DNA from 2 places in the Glutamicibacter sp. GQ173 genome. Region 1 is predicted to be linked to the other one. Evidence: riboswitches for the same ligand, from Rfam matches in the RefSeq annotation. Region 1 holds a riboswitch; the other holds the start of a gene.
The links. A riboswitch is a leader RNA that binds a small molecule or an ion and turns the genes downstream of it on or off. The one in region 1 is predicted to bind glycine.
Positions count from the first base shown of each region.

Region 2: linked by a shared signal. The riboswitch ahead of cycA (D-serine/D-alanine/glycine transporter) and the one ahead of gcvP (aminomethyl-transferring glycine dehydrogenase) in region 1 are both predicted to bind glycine.

Region 1 covers NZ_JCAXDT010000001.1:777,565-781,059, reverse strand. Annotated here, with positions in the region: gene AC6CHO_RS03690 (serine hydrolase domain-containing protein) at 1-1,133, shown strand, start outside; gene AC6CHO_RS03685 (SGNH/GDSL hydrolase family protein) at 1,190-1,978, shown strand; glycine riboswitch at 2,080-2,177, shown strand; gene gcvP (aminomethyl-transferring glycine dehydrogenase) at 2,343-3,495, shown strand, end outside.
Region 2 covers NZ_JCAXDT010000008.1:177,612-181,106, forward strand. Annotated here, with positions in the region: gene cycA (D-serine/D-alanine/glycine transporter) at 1-1,072, opposite strand, end outside; glycine riboswitch at 1,249-1,356, opposite strand; glycine riboswitch at 1,358-1,456, opposite strand; gene AC6CHO_RS13860 (heavy metal translocating P-type ATPase) at 1,936-3,495, opposite strand, start outside.

The DNA.
Region 1 (3,495 bases):
AAGATTTCGCACCGTTGGCTCAGGCTCTCGAAGCACGAGCTGCCGAAGAAGAAAACTACTCGGCGCAGCTGGCCGTATATCACCGAGGCGAGCTGGTGCTCAGCCACAGCGTAGGTGATCACCTTTCCGGGGATGCGTTGACTTGTGTTTTCTCCTGCACCAAGGGGCTAGGCGCGCTGGTCGTTGCCCTGCTTGTCCAGGATGGCCTGATCGACCCCACCGTGCCGATGGCCACCTACTGGCCGGAATTCGGTGATGGTGGAAAAAATTCCCTGAGCGTCGGTGAAGCACTCAGCCATCAGGCTGGCGTCCTTGGTGTTCCCGGCGGAGTGCCCAGCAAGGTGTTGCTGAACTCGGCAGAATACGCCAAGGTCCTGGCGTCCATGCCAAGTATCTGGCCGCTGGGCCAGAACATCGTGGGCTACCATGCCATCACCATGGGAATACTCATGGAAGAACTGGTTCGCAGGGTCACCGGCAAGGAACTCAAGGAGGTCTTTGAAGAGCGAATCCGCAAGCCATTGGGGGTGGATGCCTATATCGGGCAGGACCCCGCGCTGGAATACCGCTACCGCGACGTCTTGCCGGCAGCCGAAACTTCCACCGAATTTTTCGATCCCTTCTCACCGGCTGGCCTTGCCGTGAACTCCTCCTCCGGATTCGCCTTGGAAAGCGGCCCAGTCTACAACTGGCACGAACTGGCCAATGCCGCACAGGTTCGCGAGCTTGGCCCAGCTTCCATGGGTGGCGTAGCCAATGCCCAGGGCTTGGCTGCCATTTATGCCGCGTCTTTTGGAGCAGTTCCTGCCCTCGGCGCTTCCAGCGGATTCCTCAGCGAGGAGACTTGGTCGAAGGTCTCCACGGAGCTGGTCTACGGCCATGACCGCACCAACGGATTGCTGCACGCCTTCGCCTTGGGATTCATGAAAGCCACCTCGCGCATCGACTACGGCTCGATTTTTGCCTATGGACACGATGGCGCGAACTCCTCGCTGGCCTTTGCAGACCCGGCCTATCAGTTGGGTTTTGGCTTCATCCCGTCACGCAATGAAGGCGCCAGAGATGTTTCTACGGGGGTGCAGCTCAGCCAGCTGGCGCGTCAGCTCATCTTGGCCAAGAACGCCAAAGCGTAATCCAGCTAGCCTCGTGGCACTACGCAAGATCATCAGGAACATGAAGTGGGATTGAAGTGAAGAAATTTCTGGCATTGGGTGATTCATTTACCGAAGGCGTTGGCGATGCCGACGCAGCACGTCCAAACCAGGTGCGCGGATGGGCCGACCGGGTTGCTGAAGTGCTCAGCGCGCAGGGGGATTGGGAATATGCCAATCTTGCGGTGCGCGGCAAGAAAATTGGCCAGGTGATCAACCAGCAGCTTGACCAGGGGCTGTCCATGGCTCCGGACCTGGTGAGCATCTACGCCGGCGGAAACGATATCCTTCGCCCCACCGCGGATTTGGACGCGCTGATGCGCGGCTATGACGGAATGATCCGCCGCTTTTCCGATGCTGGTTGCACCGTGATGCTCTTTACCGGTTTTGATACCGTCGAGTCCCCGCTGTTTTCCAGGACTCGCCCGCGCACGGCCATCTATAACGAGAAGGTCCGCGAGATCGCCGACAAGCACGGCGCGATCATCGCCGACTACTGGCGCTGGCGGGAATTCTCGGACCTGCGGTACTGGGCCGCAGACCGCCTGCATATGAATGAACTTGGCCATGCGCTGATGGCCTCCAAGGTGCTCAACGTCCTGGGCGAAGAGCAGGTGGCCGAGGGCAACTGGGCCGAACTGATCCAGGCTCCAGTGCTGCCCGAGCTGGCCGTGAACTCGCGCGGCGAGAAGCTCAAGGAAGAATTGGGCTGGGCCACCGAGCATTTGGTGCCGTGGCTCAAGCGCCGCCTGACCGGAACGTCCTCTGGAGACTCCTTGTCAGCCAAGTATCCCGAGTACGTTCGGCTAGCCGTCCCGGCGAGCTAGAAGTTTTGTGTCAGTTTTTCTGCCGAGGCGTCTTTGATGTTCCGCGCGAGGCAGGTAACATGGTTGTGTGCTGCGGGTCTCCGACCGGCAGCGTGCGCCATAGACGGATGGCGGGAGAGCCCCGTTCACACCATGGACGGGCGCCGTAGGAGCAATTCCTCCCCAGGAAACTCTCAGGCCCCCGTACCGCCATCACGAGGCAACTCTGGAAAGTAGCCGGCCAGTACCGGTTCACCGAAGGTGCAAGCGCCCGGCTTAGTTGGCCGGACGCGTAAAACTCTCAGGTAGTGCAACAGGGATGGGGAGGCAAAGCGTCCTTCCTTTGGCATGCGCCAAGACAGATCCCCGTGGAGACTCCAGCACCATGACCATCACGCAGATTTCGGCTTCTACGAATAGCGAATTCGTTGCTCGCCATATCGGCCCGCGTCCTTCCGACGTAGACACCATGCTTCAGACTCTGGGCTACAACAGCCTCGAAGACCTGATCGACACCGCCGTTCCGGCAGACATCCGCCAAGACGCCATGCTGGATATCCCAGCCGCCCTGAGCGAAACCCAAGCACTGGCCCACCTGCGTGACCTGGCCTCCAAGAACGTCATGAAGACCCAGATGATCGGCCAGGGCTTCTACGACACCATCACCCCCGCGGTGATCCGCCGCAACATCGTGGAAAACCCGGCCTGGTACACCGCTTACACCCCGTACCAGCCAGAAATCTCCCAGGGCCGCCTCGAAGCCCTGCTGAACTTCCAGACCATGGTCATGGACCTGACCGGACTGCCGATCGCCAATGCTTCGCTGCTGGACGAATCCTCCGCCGCCGCCGAAGCGGTGCTGATGATGCGCCGTGCCAACAAGAAGAAGGCCAAGGGCAAGACCGTCCTGGACTCCAACATCTTCCCGCAGACCATCAAGGTCGTGCAGGGCCGCGCCGACGCGCTGGGCTTCGAAGTCGAGGTCGCTGACCTCTCCGCAGGCCTGCCAGAAGGCGACATTTCCGGCATCGTGCTGCAGCAGCCAGGCAGCAACGGCTCGATCTCCGAGCACGCCGGCATCATCGCCGCCGCCAAGGAAGCCGGCGCCATGGTCACCGTGATCGCCGACCTGCTGGCACTGACCATGATCACCCCTCCGGGCGAGCAGGGCGCCGATATCGCCGTGGGCAACACCCAGCGCTTTGGCGTGCCGCTGTTCTTCGGCGGACCGCACGCAGCCTACATGGCAGTGGCTGATGGCCTGACCCGTTCCATGCCAGGACGCCTGGTCGGCGTTTCGGTGGATGACGCAGGAGTTCCTGCCTACCGCCTGGCGCTGCAGACCCGCGAGCAGCACATCCGCCGCGAGAAGGCCACCTCCAACATCTGCACCGCACAGGCATTGCTGGCCATCTGCGCCTCCATGTACGCGGTGTACCACGGCCCAGCAGGCCTGAAGCAGATTGCATCGCGCGCCAACAACCACGCCCGCGTGATCGCCAGCTCGCTGGTTGCCGGCGGATTCACCTTGGCCTCGC
Region 2 (3,495 bases), on a different contig from region 1:
CCGAATCACCGCTGTAGAGCAGGACGACACCGGCCAGCAGGAACATGCAGGAGAACATCAGTGCGTTCTTGGGAACCTTGCGGCGTGAAAGCTTCGCAAAGCCGGCCGGAGCATCGGCTTCCAAGGCCAGCCCGCGCAGCATGCGGGAAGTGGAGTAAATGCCGGAATTAGCGCTGGAGGTTGCACTGGTGAGCACCACGAAGTTGATGATGCCGGCAGCCCCAGCCAGCCCGGCCAGGGCGAACATCCCAACGAAGGGAGAGTTCTCGGAGGAGAACAGCTTCCAAGGCTGGACGGTCATCAAGATGATCAAGGCGCCCACATAGAAGAACAGGATGCGGACCGGGATGGAGTTGATGGCCTTCGGAAGGGTCTTTTCGGGATCCTTGGTTTCGGCGGCAGTTGTGCCCACCAATTCGATGCCCACGAACGCAAATACCGCGATTTGGAATCCGGCTACGAAACCCATGAACCCGGTGGGGAACATTCCGCCGTTGGCCCACAGGTTCGCGATTGATGCGGTGGCACCGTTGTGCTGGAAGCCGGTGATGATCATGACCAGGCCAACGACGATGAGCGCGCCGATGGCGACGATCTTGATCAGCGCGAACCAGAATTCGGTTTCGCCGAAGGCTTTTACTGTGGCCAAATTCAGCACCAGCAGCAGCGCGATGCAGGCCAAGGCAGGAATCCACAGCGGGAGGTCGCCCCACCAGAAAGCAACATAATGGGCGATGGCGACGACGTCCGCAATGCCGGTGACCACCCAGCAGAACCAGTAGGTCCAGCCGGTGAAGAAAGCTGCCCAGGGACCCAGCAGGTCGCCTGCAAAATCGGCAAAAGTCTTGTAGTCCAGGTTGCTCAGCAGCAGCTCGCCCATCGCACGCATGACGAAGAAGAGCATGAAGCCGATGATCATGTAGACAAAGATGACCGACGGGCCGGCGACGGAGATGGTTTTGCCGGAGCCCATGAACAGGCCGGTGCCTATGGCGCCGCCAATGGCGATGAGCTGGATATGCCGGTTGGATAGTCCGCGTTCAAGTGTGGGATCAGAACTGGTGGTACTCATGCTGGTTGCCTTCCAGGAGTGTGGCGTGACACCTAGCAACTTACTTTGCTGGGAACGCCAGACTCGCCCGGCTCCGGGAAGGCAACGTCAGCCCGCTGCGCTGAGAGCAGCTGCTGCCTATGCCGCTGGAGAGAGCCGTCGAATCGGAGGCGCCGAAAGCGTCAGTGTTCGTGGTCCCTCCCCAATCTGTATTTGAACCTGAGAGTTTTCACTTCAACCCGACTACTGGGCGAAGCTTGCTCCTTCGGTGAGCACAGTTCATTCTGTGCTGCTTTCCAGAGTTGCCTTCTCGTGGCGGTACGGGTGCCTGAGAGTTTCCCGGGGAGGAAATTGCTCCTACGGCGCCCGCCCTTGGTGAGGACGAGTCTCTCCCGCCACGCATCAGCGGCATATGTGGTGATTGCCATCACAGTATGCGCAGAACTGTGAATGTGATGCAAGTCGCACGACTGAAAGTTTTATTGTTGCCTCGTGGGCCGTCCCGCAGGAATGGCCGCGAGCCGGCTTGGCGGATATCGCGGGAATTCGGGCCCTTGTCGGAGGCAAGGGGAGGTGTTGCAGGCGGTCTGCCCGAAACTGTTCCCGCACCTGACTTGAACTCTTGTCCCAACCAGCAGGGTGGCCGCCTTCATCAAGAGCGATGAATGGCAAGTATGCACTGGGATGCCAGCGCTCGATTACTTCAGGACTCGAAGTGATCTGGCGCAAATCATGGCGATGCATGGAGGGAATCTGCAGGCTATGGCTTATGGCGAAGACGGAGTCGCAACCCTGGACGAGGTCATGAGCTTGAGTGAAAGCGGATGCTTCGCGACTTTCAAGCAAGTCATGACCTGCGTCGGGGAAGCGCTGCAGGCCGGGCGCTATTTGCCGAAGCGGCGCAGGCGCAGCGAGTTGAGCACCACCAGCACCGAGCTGGCCGCCATGGCACCGCCGGCGATCATCGGGTTCAGCAGCCCAAGGGCTGCGATCGGGATGCCCGCAGTGTTGTAGGCGAAGGCCCAGAACAGGTTCATCTTGATGGTTGACAGCGTCTTGTCCGACAGGTCGATGGCTGCGGTGACCTGGTGCAGGTCGTTGCCCATCAGGGTGATGTCGGCCGCCTCAATAGCCACATCGGTGCCCGAGCCCATGGCGATGCCGAGGTCCGCCTGGGCCAGGGCGGGAGCGTCGTTGACGCCGTCGCCGACCATTGCCACCACGCGTCCTTGCTCCTGCAGCGAGGCAATGGCCTTGGCCTTGTCCGCTGGGAAGACCCCGGCGAACACGTCTGCGGACTTGATTCCCACTCCGGCGGCGACCTTGGCCGCCACCGACTGGTTATCGCCGGTCAGCAGCACCACGCGCAGTCCACGCTGCTGCAGTTCGCTGATCGCTGCGGCGCTCGAATCCTTGACCTTGTCAGCCACGGAGATTACGGCCTGGAACTCGCCGTCCACCGAGACCAGGATCGCCGTGGCGCCCTGGGACTCTGCGTCGGCGAGCATGGTGCGGGCCTGCTGGTCGAGATCGGTGCCCTGGGTGGCGAGCCAGCTGGCGCGTCCGACCACCACCTTGCGGCCCTCGATCACGCCGAGGACTCCGCCGCCGGGATCCGACTCGAAGCCGGTGACCTGGGCCAGCTCGCCCTGGGCCGCTGCGGCCTTGGCGATGGCCTGGGCGATCGGGTGCTCGGAGTGGTGTTCCACGGAGCCCGCCAGCTTCAGCACCTGCGCCGGGTCGACGCCGTCGAGTGCTGCGGTGCCCAGGTGGGTCATCACGCCGGTGGTTACGGTGCCGGTCTTGTCCAGCACGATGGTGTCCAGCTTGCGGGTATCCTCCAGCACCTGCGGACCGCGGATCAGGATGCCCAGCTGGGCGCCGCGTCCGGTGCCCACCAGCAGGCCGATCGGGGTAGCCAGGCCGAGGGCGCAAGGGCAGGCGATGACCAGCACGGCGACCGCGGCGGTGAAGGCGGCGTAGATGTCACCGGTGACCAGCCACCAGGCCAGGAAGGTGAGAACCGCGATGCCCAGAACAATCGGGACGAAGACCGCCGAGATCCTGTCAGCCAGGCGGGCGATCGGCGCCTTGCCGGACTGCGCCTCGGAGACCAGCCTGCCCATCTGGGCCAGGGTGGTGTCGGAGCCGACGCGGGTGGCGCGGATGAGCAGCCGGCCTGAGGTGTTCAGCGTGGCACCGGTAACTTCGTCGCCTTCTGCGGCCTTTTGCGGGACGGATTCACCGGTGATCAGCGAGGTGTCGATGGCACTGGAACCGTCGACTACGACACCGTCGGTGGCGATTTTCTCGCCCGGGCGCACCACAAACTGCTCGCCGACCTGCAATTGAGTGGCCGGAATCTTTACTTCTTGACCATCACGCAGAACGACCGCGTCTTTCGCGCCCAAGCTCAACAGGGACTTCAAGGCATCAGAGGCGGA